DNA from 3 places in the Mesorhizobium sp. M0751 genome. Region 3 is predicted to be linked to each of the others. Evidence: predicted binding sites of a transcription regulator. Region 3 holds the regulator's gene; each other region holds the start of a gene.
The links. Region 3 encodes LexA, which represses DNA repair genes until DNA is damaged. Its sites were predicted from a motif close to TGTTCNNNNTGTGTTCNG; they were not measured.

Region 1 (6,396 bases), on a different contig from region 3:
CAACCGTCCGGCCAGTGAAAGCGCGAAGATGGCCGTCGCCGCCAGCGCGATCGAGACGGACAGTGCGCTGACATTTTCCACAAGCGGCAGCAGCGCCACAAGCAGCGCAACCGGCTTGAACCAGAACCTGCCATCGTTGAAGACGCCGAGAGGATGGAGAGCCATGCTCCCCGCGGCAATCGCAACGCCGAACAGGAAAAGTGTGATGCCCGCCGGTTGGCCATAGAAAAAGAAATCAGCCAGCGCGACGAGCAGGACGGCAATGCCGAAGCGGCTGCAATAGCTCGGCGCCGCCGAGAGGAATACTATCATGATCGGGCTTTCTCGGTGGCTTTGATGCGGCCGGTGGGCAGGGATTTGCGGACGAAAGGGAGGAGGGTTGCCAAAGTCTGGGGCGGATCGACGAGCCACCAGCTTTCGCGGCGAAGCCGGTACGGCAGGGACCAACGGGAGTTCGTTTTTTCTTGCATGCCGCCCCTGTCGCATTCTGTCGGGCGGCAAGCGGGGCGGAGACGAGGAGATTTTCCGAAATTGCGTGCAGTTTTTGTGCACGGCTTGCCTCGGCCGGCTGCAGGCGGCATAGATCGGAGATGACCACCGAAAGCTATCGCCCGCGCCGCTCGGTGCTTTACGTCCCGGCCTCGAACGACAAGGCGCTGGCAAAAATCCCGTCGCTGGCCTGCGATGCCGTCGTCATCGATCTCGAGGACGCCGTCGCCCCGGTTGACAAGCCTTCCGCGCGCGAAAAGCTGGCGGCGATTTTCGCCGGCCGTTCCGATCGGCGCTGCGAGATGGTCGTACGCATCAACGCGCTGTCGAGCGAGTGGGGCGGCGCCGACCTGCTGGCCGCGGCCAAATGCACACCCGACGCCATCTTGCTGCCCAAGGTCGATACGCCCCGCGACATCCTCGAGGCCGGCGACGTGCTCGACGACAATTTTATCCCGGACGAGGTCAAGCTGTGGGCGATGCTCGAGACGCCCAAGGCGCTGCTCAACATCGGGCCGATCGCTGAGCTCGGCCGCGATCCGGCCTCTCGACTGGTTTGTTTCGTTACCGGAACGAATGATCTGGTCAAGGACACAGGCATTCTCGCCACGCCCGACCGGCGCTATCTCGTGCCATGGCTGATGCAGATGGTGCTCGCGGCGCGTGCCGGCGGCCTTGACCTGCTCGATGGCGTCTTCAATGATTTTAGCGATATGGACGGCTTTGCGCGCGAGTGCACGGAAGCGGCCGCCATGGGTTTTGACGGCAAGTCGCTGATCCATCCAGCCCAGATCGAGGCCGCGAACCGCGCCTTTGCACCGTCGCCTGAAGCATTGGCCGAGGCGCGCACGATCAAGGAAGCCTTCGCGCTCGCCGAAAATACCGGTAGGGCGGTAGTTGCGCTGAACGGCAAGATGGTCGAGCGGCTGCATCTGGCGCAGGCCGAAAAACTGCTGGCGAAGGCCGCCGCTGTTCGCGCATGATTATCGCAACTGACGACAGGATTGAAGAATGAAACTCTACCGCTTTCTGTCCGGCCCGGACGACGCCAGCTTCTGCCACAAGGTGACGGCGGCGCTCAACAAGGGCTGGCACCTGTTCGGCTCGCCGACCTATGCCTATGACAAGGAGGCCAAGACCATGCGCTGCGCCCAGGCGGTGGTGAAGGACATCGAGGGCCAGGAATACGGCCCCGACACCAAGCTCAGCGACTGGTAGGCTTTGCAAAAGCGCCGAAGCAGGGTGTGTTGAGATTCAGGTCAGGCCGCGCCGAGAATGGTGGATTCCGAGAACCGGAGCGGAGCGTACTTTTGGGTACGTGAGCACCGGAAGCGCAGGAAACCGCCGTTCGCAGGCCGGCATCACCTGAATATCAGCACATCCTACTCCGCTGCCTCTTCGATCTTCTCCATATCGTCGTCCGACAGGCCGAAATGGTGGCCGATCTCGTGGATCAGCACATGGGTGACGATGTCGCCCAGCGTTTCCTCGTTCTCGGCCCAGTAGTCGAGGATGGCGCGGCGATAGAGCGTGATGCGGTTCGGCCCCTCGCCGGTCTGCGGATTCCAGCGCTCGGCGATGCCGCGCCCCTCGAACAGGCCGAGCAGGTCGAAGGGCGTTTCCAGCGAAAGGTCGTCCATGATCTCGTCGGTCGGGAATTCGGCGATCTGAATGACGATCTCGCCGGTCAGCTTGCGAAACTCCTCGGGCAGATGGGCATAGGCCTCCAGCGCCAGGAGCTCGATTTCCTCCATCGTTGGCGAAAGCTGGTCGTGCCAGATGCGTGTTTGGTAGATGCGAGCCATGCTTTGTCCTTTGATCCCGGCATATAGGCTTTCAGGCCGGACTCGGCAAATGATCGGACTGGAGCGCCCGTGTCATGCCCCAACTACAGGAATAAATTCTCCATGACTCCGCTTGACTCTTCGGGCGGCCTCTGGAATCTATAGGAACATAACAGGAACAATTGTGAGTGGAAGCTGACCGTCATGGCGACAAGCGCCGTGGCGCGGGAGACTGTTTTTGCCCTGCGCCGCCAGATCGCGAAGATCGAAGGGACCTTGCCCGAACGCCTGGAGGCGCCGGCCGGTTCGTCGTTTGACGCGGATGTCCCTCGTCAGAGTCCGGCACCCTCTCGGCATCCGGCACCCGCTCGGAATCTGACCATTGTCCGCCGCGGCCTCGCCGTGGCGCCGCCCGATGCGTTTTTGCGCACCGGCGCCGAGCGCCTCGATGCTGCGCTGAGCGGCGGCCTGCCGAAGGCGGCGCTGAGCGAGTTTCATGGCGCCGCGACCCGCGATGCCGGGGCCGTCGCCGGTTTTGCCTTGTCGCTCGTCAGCCTGATCCTCAGTCAGGGGCCGCGACTGCCGGTGCTGTGGATCGGCACATCCGAGGTTTTCCGCGAGGCCGGCTTTCCCTATGCCCGGGGGCTTCACGCCTTCTTCGGCATCGAGCCGGAGCAATTGCTGTTTTCCGAGGCGCCAAGGCTACCCGATGCGCTGTGGGTCGCCGAGGAGGCTGCCAGGATGACGGCGCTGGCCGCTGTCATCCTCGAAATCCGCGGCAGCCCGCAGCGGCTGGACCTCACCGCGACGCGGCGGCTGCACGCCCGGGCGCAGAGTGCCGGCCGGCCGCTGTTCCTGCTGCGCCAGGCCGGCGAGCCCGAGCCGACGGCAGCACCGGTCCGCCTCGTCCTGTCGCCGGCACCGGCGGCAGCGCGCGAGACGCTCGCCGGCCCGCTCGCCGGCTCGATCGGCCGGCCCGCCTTCACCGTCACCATCGGCAAGAGCCGCACGGCCTTGCCCGGAAAATTCACACTGGAGTGGAACCCCGATGAACGCATATTCGAAGAAAGACGGGGCGAGGAAAGAAGGTCTCAGGAATGGACCCCAGAACGGCCAAAGAGTCCTGTCCCTGTGGTTTCCGCATCTCGCCGCCGAGAGGATCCTGCGGCAGCGTCTGGGGCGGTCCTGGCGTTCCCGGCCGTCGGATCACCTGCCGCCATCTCACCCACCGCTCGTGATCAGCCATCGCCAAGGGAACACCCAGCGCATCGCCGCCCTCGACGAGCGGGGCGAGGCGCTTAATCTGAAGCGCGGCATGGGCATAGCCGATGCGCGCGCCATGCATCCCTCGATCGACATCGTGGAGGCCGATCCGGAGGCCGACCGGCGCCTGCTCGAAGGCCTCGCCGACTGGTGCGACCGCTATACCCCGCTGGTGGCGCTCGACGGGACCGACGGCCTCTATCTCGACGTCACCGGCTGCACCCATCTTTTCGGCGGCGAACGCTCGATGCTGGACGATATCCTGTCGCGTTTTTTCCATCAGGGCTTCGATGTCCGCGCCGGGCTTGCCGCCACGCCTGGTGCTGCCTGGGCGGCGGCGCGGTTTGCCGGCGACCGCATCGTTCCCGATGGCGAGGAGGAAGCGCTTCTCGCGCCCTTGCCGCTGGCGGCGCTGCGCATCGGCCCGGAGGTCCGCGCCAGCCTCGAAAGCGTCGGCCTGCGCACGGCGGGCGCCGTCATGGCAGCACCGCGCGCGCCGCTGGCCCGCCGCTTCGGCGCATCGCTGCTCTTGCGCCTCGACCAGGCGCTCGGCCGCCTTGAGGAGGCCGTGTCGCCGCGCCTGCCGGTGGCACCGCTTTCGGTCGAGCGTCACCTTGCCGAGCCGATCATGCTGACCGAGGACATCGAGCGGCTGACCGGCATGCTGGCGACCACCTTGAAGAGCGACCTCGAGCGTCGCGGCGAGGGCGCAAGGCGGCTGGCGCTGCTGCTTTTCCGCGTCGATGGCGGCGTCAGCCGCATCGCCGTCGGCACCTCGCGGCCTCTGCGCGAGCCGCGGCTGATCCAGAAATTGTTCCACGAAAGGCTTGCCGCGCTCGAACAGGATATCGACGCCGGCTATGGCTTCGATCTCGTGCGCCTTTCGGTGCTGACTGTCGCCGCCTTCGACATGCAGCAGGCCGACCTTGCCGGCGAGACGAACGACGACGGTGCCGATATCGCGCTTTTTGCCGACCGCATTCGCGCCCGGCTCGGCGAAGGCGCGGTCTTGAAGCCGGTCGCCGTCGAGAGCCATTTGCCGGAGCGCGCCGTCGCCACCCTTCCCTTCACGGAGGCGCCGCAGAGAAGCTCGCCGCCGAAGCAGCCCGACAAGGCGAAGGACGCTCCCTCGACCGTCTTCCAGCCGGAACGGCCGATCCGGCTTTTCCGTTCGCCCGAGCCGATCGAGGTGCCGGCCACCGAAATGCCGGAAGGCCCGCCTTTGAACTTCCGCTGGCGGCGCGCGCTCTACCGGGTCGCGCGCGCCGAAGGGCCGGAGCGCATCGCGCCGGAATGGTGGCGAGAGGCGGCGGGACGAGAAGATGAGCCAACCCGGGATTATTTCCGCATCGAGGATGCCGACGGCCGCCGTTACTGGCTCTATCGCCAGGGCCTCTACGGCGCCTCGCAGCCTTCGCCGCGCTGGTTCATGCATGGGATCTTCGCATGAATGCGCTGACGGCCATCCCTTATGCCGAATTCGGCATCCAGTCGAACTTCTCGTTCCTGCGCGGCGCCTCGAAACCGGAGGAGCTGGTGGTGGCGGCAAAATTCCTGGGGTTTTCGGCGATCGGTCTCGCCGACCGCAACACGGTGGCGGGCGTGGTGCGCGCCTGGCAGCAGGCCAAGGTGGAGGGTGTTTCCTATCATCCCGGCTGCCGCCTGGTTTTTTGCGACGGCACGCCGGACATCCTCGCTTATCCGCAAGACCGCAAGGGCTGGGGTCATCTCTGCCGCATGCTGACGCAGGCCAATCTGCGTGACGAAAACGAAAAAGGGGCGACGCTCCTCAAACAGAGCGATCTTCTCGAATGGGGCGATCTCCTGTCGCTGGCCATCCTGCCGGATCTATCGGCGGGGGCGAGCGATAGCCTCGCTTTGATTAGCCGGCTCCGGGATCGCTTCGGTGAAAACCTGCGGCTGGCGGTTTCGCCGGATTACCGCGGCAACGACCGCTTCCGTATCGAGCAGGCGGCGGTGATGGCGGAGCTGGCCGGCATCCCGCTGATGGCGACCAACGATGTGCTCTACCATACGTCGGAACGGCGCCCGCTGCAGGACGTGCTGACGGCGATTCGCCTCAATGTGCCCGTCGCCGAGGTGGGGCTGGAGCTGGCGGCCAATGCCGAACGTCACTTAAAGCCGCCGGTGGAGATGGCACGGCTTTTCCGCAGACATCCGCAAGCGCTGGCGGAAACGCTGCGTTTTGCCGGCGAGCTGACCTTCTCGCTCAGTGACCTGCAATACAACTATCCCGACGAGCCGACGGAATCGGGCCTCGGGCCGCAGGCCGAGCTGGAAAGGCTGGCCAAGGAGGGTGCCGCCATCCGCTACCCCTCGGGCGTGCCGGCTTTTGTGACGCAGCGCATCGAGGAGGAGCTCGCCCTGATCGAGCGCCTGAACTACGCGCGCTATTTCCTGACTGTCCACGACATCGTCAAATTCGCTCGCAGCCAGAACATTCTCTGCCAGGGGCGCGGCTCCGCCGCCAACTCGATCGTCTGCTTCTGCATCGGCATCACCGAAGTGGGCCCGGACAAGATCGACACGCTTTTCGAGCGCTTCATTTCCGAGGAAAGAAACGAACCGCCCGACATCGACGTCGATTTCGAGCATGAAAAGCGCGAGGAGGTCATCCAGTATATCTATTCCAAATACAGCACCAAGCGCACCGCGCTGGCCGCCGCCGTCGTCAGCTACCGGGGCCGCTCGGCGATGCGCGAAGTGGCCAAGGCGATGGGCCTGTCGGACGACGTCCGGGGCGCGCTGTCCAGTTCGATCTGGGGCTGGTCGACCTCGGAGCTCGGTGAAAAGGAGACAAAGGCCGGCGGCCTCGATCAGACCGATCCATCGACAAGGC
Region 2 (6,396 bases), 200 kb from region 3:
AGGTCGGATATCTGCTGGTTGCCGGCCAGCTTGTCGCTGCCGGCGCTGGCGACGTTGAGGATCTTGCCGCGCAGCGGCAGCACCGCCTGGCTGGCGCGGTCGCGCGCCTGCTTTGCCGAACCGCCGGCCGAATCGCCCTCGACGATGAAGAGCTCGGCACCGGCGGCAGCATTCTGCGTGCAATCGGCGAGCTTTCCGGGCAGGCGCAGCTTGCGCACCGCACTCTTGCGCGACACTTCCTTTTCTTGGCGGCGGCGCACCCGCTCGTCGGCGCGCGCGATCACCCATTCGAGCAGTTTCGACGCTTCCTGCGGATTGTCGGCCAGCCAGTGGTCGAATGGGTCGCGGATAGCACTTTCGACGATGCGGATCGCCTCGATCGTCGCCAGCCTGTCCTTGGTCTGGCCGACGAATTCCGGTTCGCGGATGAACACCGACAGCATGCCCGCCGCCGAGATCATCACATCCTCGGATGTGACGATCGAAGCGCGCTTGTTGCCGACCAGGTCGGCATAAGCGCGCAAGCCGCGCGTCAGGACGTTGCGGAAGCCGGCCTCATGCGTGCCGCCTTCGGCGGTCGGAATGGTGTTGCAATAGGAATTGATAAAACCGTCGCCGCCGAACCAGGTCACCGCCCATTCAAGCGAACCATGGCCGCCCTGCTTCTCGCTCTTGCCGGCAAACATTTCACGGGTGACCTGGAATTCGTCGCCGAGCGAGGCTTTCAGATAGTCCTTGAGGCCGCCCGGAAAATGGAATTCTGCCTTGGCCGGCGTCGTGTCCTTTTCCTTGATCAGCGAGGGATCGCAGGTCCAGCGGATTTCGACACCGCCGAACAGGTAGGCCTTTGACCGCGCCATGCGGTAGAGCCGGGCCGGCTCGAACGCAGCACCCTTGCCGAAAATCTGCTCGTCTGGATGGAAGCGGATCTTCGTGCCGCGGCGATTGTGCACCTCGCCGAGCTGCTCAAGGCCGGTCACCGGAACGCCTCGCGAGAAGCGCTGGCGATAGAGCTTGCGCCCGATCGCGACCTCGACCTCGAGATGGTCGGACAGCGCGTTGACCACGGAAACGCCGACACCGTGCAGACCTCCCGAAGTTTCGTAGACCTTGCTGTCGAACTTGCCGCCTGAATGCAGCGTCGTCATGATGAGTTCGAGCGCCGGCTTCTTGAATTTCGGGTGCGGATCGACCGGAATGCCGCGGCCATTGTCGGTGACGGACAGGTATCCGTCGGCGGAAAGCTCGACATCGATGAAGGTCGCATGGCCGGCGACCGCCTCGTCCATCGAATTGTCGATGACCTCGGCAAACAGATGGTGCATCGCCTTGTCGTCGGTGCCGCCAATGTACATGCCCGGGCGGCGGCGCACCGGCTCCAGGCCCTCCAGCACCTCGATGTCGGCGGCACTGTAGCTCTCGCTGGCGTCACGGGGCGCCGGCCGCTTCGCCGCCTGCACCAGCGGGTCGGCTGGGCGCGCGGCGGCGCGAGCCGGTTGCGGCTGCTTGTCCAATTTGGCGAAAAGATCGTTATTGTCGTCCATGCCGATCCTGGATTCCGATGCTACGAATCACCACCCGATACTGCCACGCTTTTCGCGGGCAGGCGACGGAGGTTCCTGTTACGTTCGAGGATGGAGCCTCTTACTGCAAAACCATTCGACAGCCAAGCGGCGGAAATGAGCCTGGAGCATCCACGTTTTGTAAACCCTGTCCGAACGTTACGCCGGAAGATTGGCTGAAAAAACGGTATTTGCGGACTGTCGCTGACCTAGAATTGCAGCGGAACCCTCAAGAGGCTGTCGCTTAAGCATGTTGGATTACAGTTCGCTCCTGCTCGCGGCGGCGCTGTCGGGCACGTGCCTTAGCATCACCATGTTTGCGATCTGGTTCACCGCGCCACAGGCACGCTTTGTGCTGACGGTGGCGTGCGGCATTCTCGTGCTTGTCGCACATGTAGTGTTGTTCTGGCATTACACCAGGGATCCAAGCGCCTGGCTTTGCCAGATCGTGCTTGTGCTTCTCAGCCTCGGCTTCCTGATTATCTGCCTGTCGGCCATGCAATATCTCAGCATGCGCGATTACAGGCGCGCCATCTTGCCGACTTTGGTTGCGATGGCTGTTTGCGCGGGCGCGACGTATCTCGGGTTTGATGGTGTCGGCTTTATCGTCACCTACGCGACGGTAACGGCGCTGCTCTCGCTCATCGGGGCGATGTTCTGGATTGAGGGTGGTCACGATCGCCGGATATTGCTGGTCGTCTCGTTCCTGAGCGGCGTCTGTGCCCTGTCGTTCGGACTTTGCGGCGCGGTCCTGCTGGTCAAGGGCCAATGGGTGCTCGGTGTTGCGCCCGACAATTGGGCCGAGCGGGTGAATTCCGTCGTGGCCGTCGCCTGCATGACCGGGCTCGGCGCATTGACGCTCTCCCTGCACCATTTGCAGGCGCAGATCGAATTGAAGGCCGAGACGATGACCGATCCACTGACCGGGCTGATGAACCGGCGGGCGTTGACGGCACTCTACGGCGAGCGGGTCTTCGGTCCGTTCATGTCCGTCGCCATGTTCGACCTTGACCATTTCAAGAGGACGAACGACGTATTCGGTCACCCGGTCGGCGACCAGGTTCTGCGCCGCTTTGCCGCCGTCATCAGGAAATACGCCCGGACCGGCGTCGACGCCTTCCGGTTGGGCGGAGAGGAATTCGTGCTCGTCATGTCGCGGATGACGGAAGAGAAGGCCTATGACGTTGCGAGCAAGATCAGCGTCGCCTTCGGCACGGAAGTCGTAGCCACCCAACTTGGTCCGTTGCGAAGCACAGTCAGCGGCGGCATCGGCTTTGGCGGAACAAGCGGCACCGGTCTCGACGATGTGCTGGCCGAAGCCGACGCAGCACTCTATGCGGCAAAGCGCGCCGGGCGAAATCGCGTCGTCGTCCGGGACCGGGCGAGCAAGGCCGACGGGCCGGCCTTGCGTTCTGCCTGATGAGATTTCTATCTTCTTGTTAGACCACGATCTTGTCCGAAAACCGGGTTCCGCTTTTCGGGATCTGGTCTACTCCGCCGCGCCAAGATATTCCGATAGCGGCGGACAGGAGCAGACAAGGTTGCGGTCGCCGGCGACGTTGTCGATGCGTGACACCGGCGGCCAGTATTTTGCCGCCGTATCGGCATCGCCGGCGGGGTAGGCCGCCTCCAGACGCGAATAGGGATGGGTCCACTGGCCGGCCAATGCCTCGGCGGCGGTGTGCGGCGCGTTGACCAGAGGATTGTCGGCCAACGGCCATTCACCCCTGGCCACCTTGGCTGCCTCGCCGGCTATGGCAATCATGGCTTCGCAGAAGCGATCCAGCTCGCGCTTGGGCTCGGATTCGGTCGGCTCGACCATCAGCGTGCCGGCCACGGGGAACGACATGGTCGGCGCGTGGAAGCCATAGTCGATCAGCCGCTTGGCGATGTCGTCGACGCTGATGCCGGCGCTGTCCTTGAGCACGCGGGTGTCGAGGATGCATTCATGCGCAACGCGTCCGTTGCGCCCCTTGTAAAGCAGGGGGAAATGCTCGCCAAGCCGCGTCGCCACATAGTTGGCGGAGATGATCGCCGTCTCGGTCGCCTGCTTCAGGCCGGAAGCGCCCATCATGCGAATATACATCCAGGTGATCGGCAGAATGGACGCACTGCCGAACGGTGCCGCCGCCACGGCATGGGCCGAGCCTTCGGTGACGTGGCCGGGCAGATATGGCTTCAGGTGCGCCTTGACGCCAATCGGCCCGACACCGGGGCCGCCGCCGCCATGCGGGATGCAGAAGGTCTTGTGCAGGTTCATGTGGCAGACATCGGCGCCGATATCGCCGGGACGGGCGAGGCCGACCAGCGCGTTGAGATTGGCGCCGTCGAAATAGACCTGGCCGCCATGGCTGTGGACGAGGGCGCAGAGGTCGCGCGCGCCTTCCTCGAAGACGCCATGCGTCGAAGGATAGGTGAACATCAGCGCCGCGAGATTATGCGCATGCTCGGCCGCCTTGGCCTGCAGGTCGTCCATGTCGATATTGCCGTCCTCGGTGCAGCGCACGACGACGACGCTCATGCCGGCCATGGCCGCACTTGCGGGATTGGTGCCATGCGCCGAGGACGGGATCAGGCAGACGGTGCGATGGGCTTCGCCGCGTGACAGATGATAGCCGCGAATGGCGAGCAGCCCGGCATATTCGCCCTGGCTGCCGGCATTGGGCTGCAGGGTCACCGCGTCGAAGCCGGTGATCTCAGCCAGCCAGCCTTCCAGCTCGTCGATTATGGCGCGATAGCCTATCGAATGATTTGCCGGCGCGAAGGGATGCAGGTTGGCGACATCAGGCCAGCTCACCGGCATCATTTCGGCGGCGGCGTTGAGCTTCATGGTGCAGGAGCCGAGCGGGATCATGGCGCGGTCAAGCGCCAGGTCCTTGTCGGCCAGCCGGCGCAGGAAGCGCATCATGTCGGTTTCCGAGTGGTTTTCGCGGAAGACGGGCTGGGTGAGGAACTCCTTGCCGCGCGGTTTTCCTGGCATGGAACTGCCGGCGGCAACGCCGGCCTTGGCGCCGAAAAGTGTTGCGATTGCCTCCAGATCGGCTTCGGTGGAGGTCTCGTCGAAGCTGATGCCGACATGATCGGCGTCGATGACGCGCAGCAGCCGGCCGGTCTTTTCTGCGGCGGCGGCAATCGCGCCGGCTCTGCCCCTCACATCCACGGTCACCGTGTCGAAGCGGCTTTCGCCGACCACCGAAACGCCCGCTGCCTTGAGGCCGGCGGCCAGGCGGTTGGCCAGCGTGTGGACGCGGCCGGCAATCGCCTGCAGCCCGGCAGGGCCGTGCCAGATCGCATAGGCCGTCGCCATATTGGCGAGCAGCGCCTGTGCGGTGCAGATGTTGGAGGTCGCCTTGTCGCGGCGGATATGCTGCTCGCGTGTCTGCAAAGCGAGGCGATAACCGGGACGGCCCTTGCTATCCGTCGACTGGCCAACGAGCCGGCCGGGCATCAGCCGCGTCAGCCTGTCGGAGACGGCGCAATAGGCGGCGTGCGGCCCGCCAAAGCCCATCGGCACGCCAAAACGCTGCATCGGGCCGACGGCGATGTCGGCGCCAAGCCTGGCCGGCGCATCGGTCAGCGTCAGGCCGAGCGGGTCGGCGATGAAGACGACCAGCGCGCCGGCCGCGCGGGCCTTGTCGATTGCTGCCTTGTGATTGCCGTAGACGCCGAACGTATCGGGCCAGGAGACCAGCAGGGCGGCGGTGTTGTCGTCGATCACCTCGCCGTCGACCTCGATGTCAAGCGGCTCGGCGCGCGTGCGCACGACGTCCAGCGTCTGCGGGTGCGGCGTGCCAGCCAGTGCCACCTTGGTGCGCCTGTCGCGATGATGGCGGAGCGCAATGCCGACAGCTTCGGCCACTGCCGTCGCCTCGTCGAGCAGCGAGGCCGATGCAACCGGCAGGCCGGTCAGTTCTGTCACCAGCGTCTGGAAGTTGAACAGCATTTCCAGCCGGCCCTGGCTGATCTCGGCTTGGTAGGGCGTGTAAGCGGTATACCAGGCCGGGTTCTCGAACAGGTTGCGCTGGATCACCGGCGGCACATGGACGCCATGATAGCCGGCACCGATGAAGCTCTTCAGCACCGTGTTCTTTGCCATCGTCGCCGCGAGCTCGGTCAGCGCTTCCGCTTCGCTTGCGGGGGCGGGCAGGGCCAGCGGCCGGTCGAGCCGGATCGACTTCGGCACTGCCTGGCTGATCAGCGTCTCGACCGAAGGAACGCCGATCGTCGCCAGCATGGCTCTGACGTCATGGAGGCCCGGGCCGATATGGCGAGCCGAGAAGGGGTAGGGTGCTGCGGTCATCTTGCTGGTCCTGCTATCAACCAATATGGGCTTTGTAGGCGGCTTCATCGAGGAGCCCGTCGAGCTGGCTCTCATTGGCCAGCTTCATCTTCCACAACCAGCCGTCGCCGGTTGCCGCCGAATTGACGAGCGAAGGATCCGATGACAGCGAGGTGTTGGCCTCGGTGATCTCGCCGTCGACCGGTGCGTAGACGTCCGATGCCGCCTTGACCGATTCGACCACCACGGCCGTATCGCCCTTGGCCAGCTTTTTCCCCGGCTCCGGCAGTTCGACGAAGACGAGATCGCCGAGCTGCTGCTGTGCGTAATCGGTGATGCCGACGGTGGCGATGCCGCCCTCGACGCGCAGCCACTCGTGATCTTCGGTGAAATAGGTCTTTGCCATTGAAATCATCCTTTGCGGTAGCGATGGGGCGTGAAGGGCAAGGGGTGGATGTCGACCGGGATTTTCGTCCCGCGGACATCGGCGAACAGTTTTGCGCCGGATTTGGCAAGCGGCGTCTGGACGTAGCCCATGGCGACCGGATGACCGGC
Region 3 (6,396 bases):
GTCGTGTCGCAGACCACCGTCTGGCCGGCCGCGGCGCCAATCAGGCGCCCGAGCTGGTCGCCGAGTTCGAGCGGCATGTTGAACCAGCCGGCCGCGTTCCAGGCGCGGATAAGATCATGCGACCATTCTTCGGTCGCGGCCTTGCGCAATTCATCGAAAGCGGCACGTGAAGCAGCTCCTAGCGAATTGCCGTCGAGATAGATCACTCCTTGCGGCAACACAAAGCGGTCGCGCATCGCGCGCAGCGGATCCGCGGCATCCATCGCCTTTACGGCCACGAGATCGGGAATTCCTGTCATGATTTGCCTGCTCCCCCAAGATCCAACGCAACGCCGGACACGCATCGACTGTTCTTCCATTACCTGGTTGCGCGCAGCAAGACTCCACCGGCGAGAAGCAGCCTGACCAGGCGATGGAAACCAGGACCTAACCCGAGGTTGGCGTTTTGAGTTCGTTTCGTTCACGGTGCATTGACCAAACCGCACACTCGATAGGGTTCACTTCCGTGCCATTTGCCGACCGACGGCCGATGCCAATGTGGCCTTCCGGGAAGCCAGAAGGGCGCAAACGAAAGCAGAATCAAGGCGATGAGGCTCGCGACGGTGAAAGTGCGGTACCCCGGTTAGGGGACGTCGTTTGTTTCCCGAGCCTTAACGCATTCATTAAACTTTAAACAGTTGCGGAACACAACTGGAACAGATAGTGTTTGTTCTGGGTTTGTTTTTCTGATTCTGTTGGGGGTCGCTATGCTGACACGCAAACAACACGAACTGCTTATGTTCATCCACGAAAGATTGAAGGAAAGCGGTATCCCGCCTTCCTTCGACGAGATGAAGGAAGCGCTCGACCTGGCTTCCAAATCGGGAATCCACCGGCTTATTACGGCACTGGAGGAGCGCGGCTTCATTCGCCGTTTGCCCAACCGGGCCCGTGCGCTGGAGGTGCTGCGCCTGCCTGACTCGATCGCCCCCGGCCTCAATGCGGCACGCAAGTTCTCGCCGAGTGTCATCCAGGGCAGCCTCGGGCAAGGCGCCCCTCGGCAGGGCAAGCCGACATCGTCGCGCGTCCCTGCAGCCGGCAATGACGACGATGTCGTCGCCGCCGTTTCGATCCCGGTGATGGGCCGCATCGCCGCCGGTGTGCCGATCGACGCCATCCAGCACCAGACGCATTCGATTTCGGTGCCGCCGGATATGATCATGGGCGGCGAGCATTATGCGCTCGAGGTCAAAGGCGATTCGATGATCGAGGCTGGCATTTTCGACGGCGACACGGTGATCATCCGCAATGCCGATACGGCGAGCCCCGGTGAGATCGTGGTGGCACTGGTCGACGAGGAGGAAGCGACGCTGAAGCGGTTCCGCCGCAAGGGCGCTTCGATCGCCCTGGAAGCCGCCAATCCGGCCTACGAGACGCGCATCTTCGGACCAGACAGGGTCAAGGTGCAAGGCAAGCTCGTCGGACTGATCCGCCGCTACTGAGCTCCGCCCTTGGCGCCGGCTTTGGGTTTGTCGGCCCTGCGGTATGGCGGCAGGCCCCGCGCCGCGCGTGAAAATTTCCGCTGCACGTGCCAGGGCCGGTATGATTTTTCGACTGCGAAACGGATTTCGGCGCGTGTTGCCGCTTGTGGATCGAAATAGACGGCGGCACTTCCCGCGCGCGCCAGTTGCCGTTTGGTGACGACGAGGACCAGCCGGTCGTAGTAGCAGGGGTTATGGGCGGTGGCGTCGTCGATGACGATCAAACTGGCAAAGGCGCAGGCTGGCCGCGCAGTATTGCGGTCCTTGGCTTGCGCGATGATCGCGCCGGATGGATGCCTGGCAAGGCAGAGGCCGTCCGCGCAAATGAACGGCATGCCCGGCGGTAGTTCGGCCGGATCGGCAATGTCGAATTGCGGGTCGTTCTTTCCAGGTGTTTCCGGCGCGACGATAGCCTCTGATGTGAGCGCGCGTTTCCAGTTGTCGATGGTGAACTCATTCGGGCGTGCCCGGTTGACCGCGAGTTCACCGCTCCCAATCGGCAGCGCGACCAGCCGTGCGTCCTCCGAGATCAATACATCGGGTACGCGCGTCTGCGTTGTCGTCAGCAAGCCGGCGAGCGCAAAAGGAAGTGCCGCGAGCCGCAACCAGGTCGTCGCCATGCTGGCAATGACGAGGGCGATCGTCACCAGAAGGACGGATCTCAGCGAAATCAGCCCGACCGCATCGATCGGCGAGCGCTCGGAGATCCACCCGGACAGGGCGATCATCGCCGTTAGCCCCTTGCCCATCACATAGAGGAACGGCCCATCCGCACCGAACGGCATCGCCAGCGCGCTGAGAACGGCGAAGGGCATGACGACCAGTGAGACGATGGGCATGATGGCCAGATTGGCGAACAGGCTGAGCGGCGCCACGCGCTGGAAGTGCCATATGGCGAAAAGCGCCGTGGCGCTCCCTGCAATGATCGAGGTCATCGCTAGGCCGCCCATGCCCAGCAGGACCTTTCGCGTGGCAAAGCGTAGCGGCGACCGCCGCAGCGGCGGCGTGGCGGCCCTGCCGGCGCGGTAATCGGACCAGCCTGCATAGGCGCCGACAAGGGCCGCCGTCGCGGCGAAGGACATCTGGAAACTCGGACCGACCACCTCGTGCGGCGACACCAGGATGACCGCGATGGCCGAGATCGCCAGGTTGCGCATGGTGAGCGCGGCCCGGTCGAACAGCACGGCGATAAGCATCACCGCCAGCATGATGAAGCTGCGTTCGGCCGCTACCACAATGCCGGAAAAGACGAGGTAGGCCGCAATCGAAAAAAGCGCGGTGGCCGCGGCATATTTCTTGACCGGCCGTCGCGATGAGAAATCGGGAAACAGCGCAAAGGCGCCGCGCAGCAGCGCCATGATGGTGCCGGCGACCAACGCCATATGCAGCCCCGAGATAGAGATGATGTGATAGATGCCTGTACGCCGCATCGCTTCGTTGATCTCCTCGGGAATGCCGGCGCGCACGCCGACGATCAGCGCAGCAGCAATCTCGCCCTCGGCGCCGCCGATGCGGCTGCGGATATGGTCGGCGATGGATTCGCGCGCGTCTTCGATCGCGGAAGAAAGCCGCGCGGCAAGCGGCATGCTGCCCGACGACACGACTTTCGGATTGCCGAGAAAAAAGCCGCTGCCGCCGATACCGGCGAAATAGCTGTCGAAGGAGAAATTATAGCTGTCGGGCCGCACCGGGCCGGTCGGCGGCAGCAGCCGCACATAGCCGGTGATCTCGGAACCAGCGGTCAGCTCAGCCGGTATCTTCATCGCCGAAACGCGGACCCGTCCCGGCATATAGCGCAGCGTCGGCCTGGCAGTTGAGATCACATCGATTGTCAGCCTGATGCGGCCGCTCGCCATGGGCTCGTACGATACGACGCGGCCCGTCAGCCGCGTCGAGATTTCGGAACCGAGCATATGCGTTCCGACACGCCAGGTCTCGAACTTGGCGGCAAGCACGCCAAGCGCGCAGAGCAGCGCCACTATGAAGCACAGGCGGGCTCTGGGCCAAGAGCGCGACAGGACGGCACAAAGCGCCGTGAGAAGCACGATTGCGATCGGCTGTGGGAAGGCCGGCTCAGCCGCCATCGCGAAATACACGACCACCCCGCACGCGAGGAATACCGGCACCAGCAGGAAGGCGATGCCGCGGTCGAGTTCCAGGCCGGCCGCCGAGGTTACGCTGTTGCGGATACGGGACGGTGACGGGAGGCGGAAACGACGGCGTAGGCGCACGATGGGCTCGCCCGCGGGCACGGGAACCGTTGCGGGGTCGCTGGCCGGCAGTGACGGCGCATCAAAGCGCGGAGCGGGCAGCAATGCCGGTGCCAGCAGGACAGGCTGGGGAGCGGCAAACAGCAAGCGTTCGCTGACGCCGCTGCCAGCGTCCTCGCCCCCGCCCGCACCACGGCCTCGCACAGCCATCGGGTCTGCCCCTTGCGCCCTCGACCTCCTATGCTACATGAACGCGCAACGCGCGAAAGTCCGAAAACCCACTTCCTTCGCCCGCCTGAGAGTTCCATGCCCGATAAGGTCGTCACCCGTTTTGCCCCCTCGCCCACCGGCTATCTGCACATTGGCGGCGCGCGCACGGCGCTGTTCAACTGGCTGTATGCCAAGCACACAGGCGGCACGATGCTGCTGCGCATCGAGGACACCGACCGTGAGCGCTCCACCGATGCGGCAACCGCGGCCATTCTCGACGGGCTTTCCTGGCTTGGCCTGACATGGGACGGCGAGCCGGTGTCGCAGTTCGAGCGTGCGCCGCGCCATCGCGAGGTCGCCGAGGAGCTCGTTCGCACGGGCAAGGCCTATTATTGTTATGCGACGCCTGCCGAGCTGGAAGAAATGCGCGAGAGCGCACGGGCCAAGGGGCTGCCTCCCCGCTATGACGGACGCTGGCGCGACCGCGACCCGTCGGAGGCGCCGCCCGGCGCCAAGGGGGCGATCCGCATCAAGGCGCCGACAGACGGCGAGACGGTGGTACATGACCGCGTCCAGGGCGACGTGCGCTTTCCCAACAAGGATCTCGACGATTTCATTATTCTGCGTTCGGACGGCAATCCAACCTACATGCATGCCGTCGTCGTCGACGATCACGACATGGGCATCACCCACATCATCCGCGGCGACGATCATTTGACCAACGCCGCACGCCAGACCGTAATTTACCAGGCCATGGGCTGGGAGGTGCCGTCGATGTCGCATATCCCGCTGATCCACGGTGCCGACGGCGCCAAGCTGTCGAAGCGGCACGGTGCGCTTGGCGTCGAGGCCTATCGCGCCATGGGCTACCTGCCGGAGGCGCTGCTCAACTATCTTGCGAGGCTTGGCTGGAGCCACGGCGACGATGAAATCATGTCGATAGCCGACATGATTGCATGGTTTGACATTGGCGACGTCAACAAGGGCGCCGCCCGTTTCGACTTCGCCAAACTCGAGGCGCTTAATGGCGTGCATATGCGCCGGATGAACGACGCGGCGCTGCTCGACATCTTCATTGCCACTCTGCCCTATCTCGAAGGCGGCCCGGCAATCGCCGCGCGCCTCGACGACAGAGGCAGAGCGCAACTGCTTGCCGCTTTGCCGGGCCTGAAGGAGCGCGCCAAGACGCTGGTCGAACTTGTTGAAGGGGCTGCATTCCTGTTCGTCGAGCGGCCGCTGCCGGTCGACGAGAAGGCGGCGGCGCTGCTTAGCGGTGAGGCGCGCGCGATCCTGCGGGGCGCTCATGCGGCACTAGCCACGGTGTCGGACTGGTCTGCCGCCTCAGCGGAGGCCGCGATCCGCGACTATGCGCAGTCCGGCGGCCATAAACTCGGCGCCGTGGCCCAACCTTTGCGCGCCGCGCTCACCGGCAAAAGTACCTCGCCAGGTGTCTTTGATGTGCTTGCCGTGCTTGGCCGCGAGGAAAGCCTGGCGCGGATCGCTGATCAAATCGATTAGCAAACTGGCCCAAGAAGATTGGCATTGAAAGGTGTGTTTCGCAGTGCAACATTGGGTCTTGGCCTAATCTGGCGCGCAGATTCAATTGCGGGCGCAAATGTGCGTATTCCGATGCTTTTGACGTGTTGGGTTCAGATATTTTGCCTTTGCCGGCCTGAGGAAACAAAAAGGAGTTTGCTATGACCGAACCTGCGACAAAAATGGAATTTGGCGGCAAAACCCAGGCATCGACGGCAAAGCTGGAACTCGGCGGCAAAACCCATGAATTCAAGATACGAAGTGGTTCGGTAGGACCTGACGTCATCGACATTGGTTCGCTCTACAACACTGCCGGCGTCTTTACCTACGATCCCGGCTTTACGTCGACGGCAAGCTGCGAATCGGAAATCACCTTCATCGATGGCGATGCCGGCATTCTTTTGCACCGCGGTTACCCGATCGACCAATTGGCCGAGCACGGCGACTTCCTCGAAGTCTGCTATCTCTTGCTCTATGGTGAACTACCGACCAAGGCGCAGAAGGACGATTTCGACTACCGGGTGACGCGCCACACCATGGTGCATGAGCAGATGTCGCGCTTTTTCACCGGCTTCCGCCGTGATGCGCATCCGATGGCGGTGATGTGCGGCGTGGTCGGCGCGCTGTCGGCCTTCTATCACGATTCCACCGACATCTCGGACCCTTATCAACGCATGGTCGCCTCAATGCGGCTGATCGCCAAGATGCCGACGATCGCGGCGATGGCCTATAAATACCACATCGGCCAGCCATTCATTTATCCGAAGAACGAGCTGAATTTCGCAGCCAACTTCCTGCATATGTGCTTCGCCGTGCCTTGCGAGGAATACAAGATCAATCCGGTGCTGGCGCGCGCGATGGAGCGCATCTTCATCCTGCACGCCGATCACGAACAGAACGCCTCGACTTCGACCGTCCGC

Region 1: the regulator LexA is predicted to act here: its motif matches at 2,437-2,454, upstream of NKI19_RS26305 (ImuA family protein).
Region 2: the regulator LexA is predicted to act here: its motif matches at 1,615-1,632, upstream of parE (DNA topoisomerase IV subunit B).

The regions. Positions count from the first base shown of each region.
Region 1 covers NZ_JAMYPH010000021.1:21,825-28,220, reverse strand. Annotated here, with positions in the region: gene NKI19_RS26325 (DUF4153 domain-containing protein) at 1-312, opposite strand, end outside; gene NKI19_RS26320 (HpcH/HpaI aldolase/citrate lyase family protein) at 591-1,472, shown strand; gene NKI19_RS26315 (DUF1737 domain-containing protein) at 1,501-1,707, shown strand; gene NKI19_RS26310 (metallopeptidase family protein) at 1,872-2,294, opposite strand; gene NKI19_RS26305 (ImuA family protein) at 2,478-3,575, shown strand; gene NKI19_RS26300 (DUF6504 family protein) at 3,508-4,986, shown strand; gene NKI19_RS26295 (error-prone DNA polymerase) at 4,983-6,396, shown strand, end outside.
Region 2 covers NZ_JAMYPH010000006.1:209,730-216,125, reverse strand. Annotated here, with positions in the region: gene parE (DNA topoisomerase IV subunit B) at 1-1,544, opposite strand, end outside; gene NKI19_RS12875 (GGDEF domain-containing protein) at 1,813-2,982, shown strand; gene gcvP (aminomethyl-transferring glycine dehydrogenase) at 3,052-5,862, opposite strand; gene gcvH (glycine cleavage system protein GcvH) at 5,879-6,247, opposite strand; gene gcvT (glycine cleavage system aminomethyltransferase GcvT) at 6,253-6,396, opposite strand, start outside.
Region 3 covers NZ_JAMYPH010000006.1:12,044-18,439, forward strand. Annotated here, with positions in the region: gene kynU (kynureninase) at 1-299, opposite strand, end outside; gene lexA (transcriptional repressor LexA) at 747-1,481, shown strand; gene NKI19_RS11920 (ComEC/Rec2 family competence protein) at 1,475-3,940, opposite strand; gene gltX (glutamate--tRNA ligase) at 4,037-5,458, shown strand; gene gltA (citrate synthase) at 5,638-6,396, shown strand, end outside.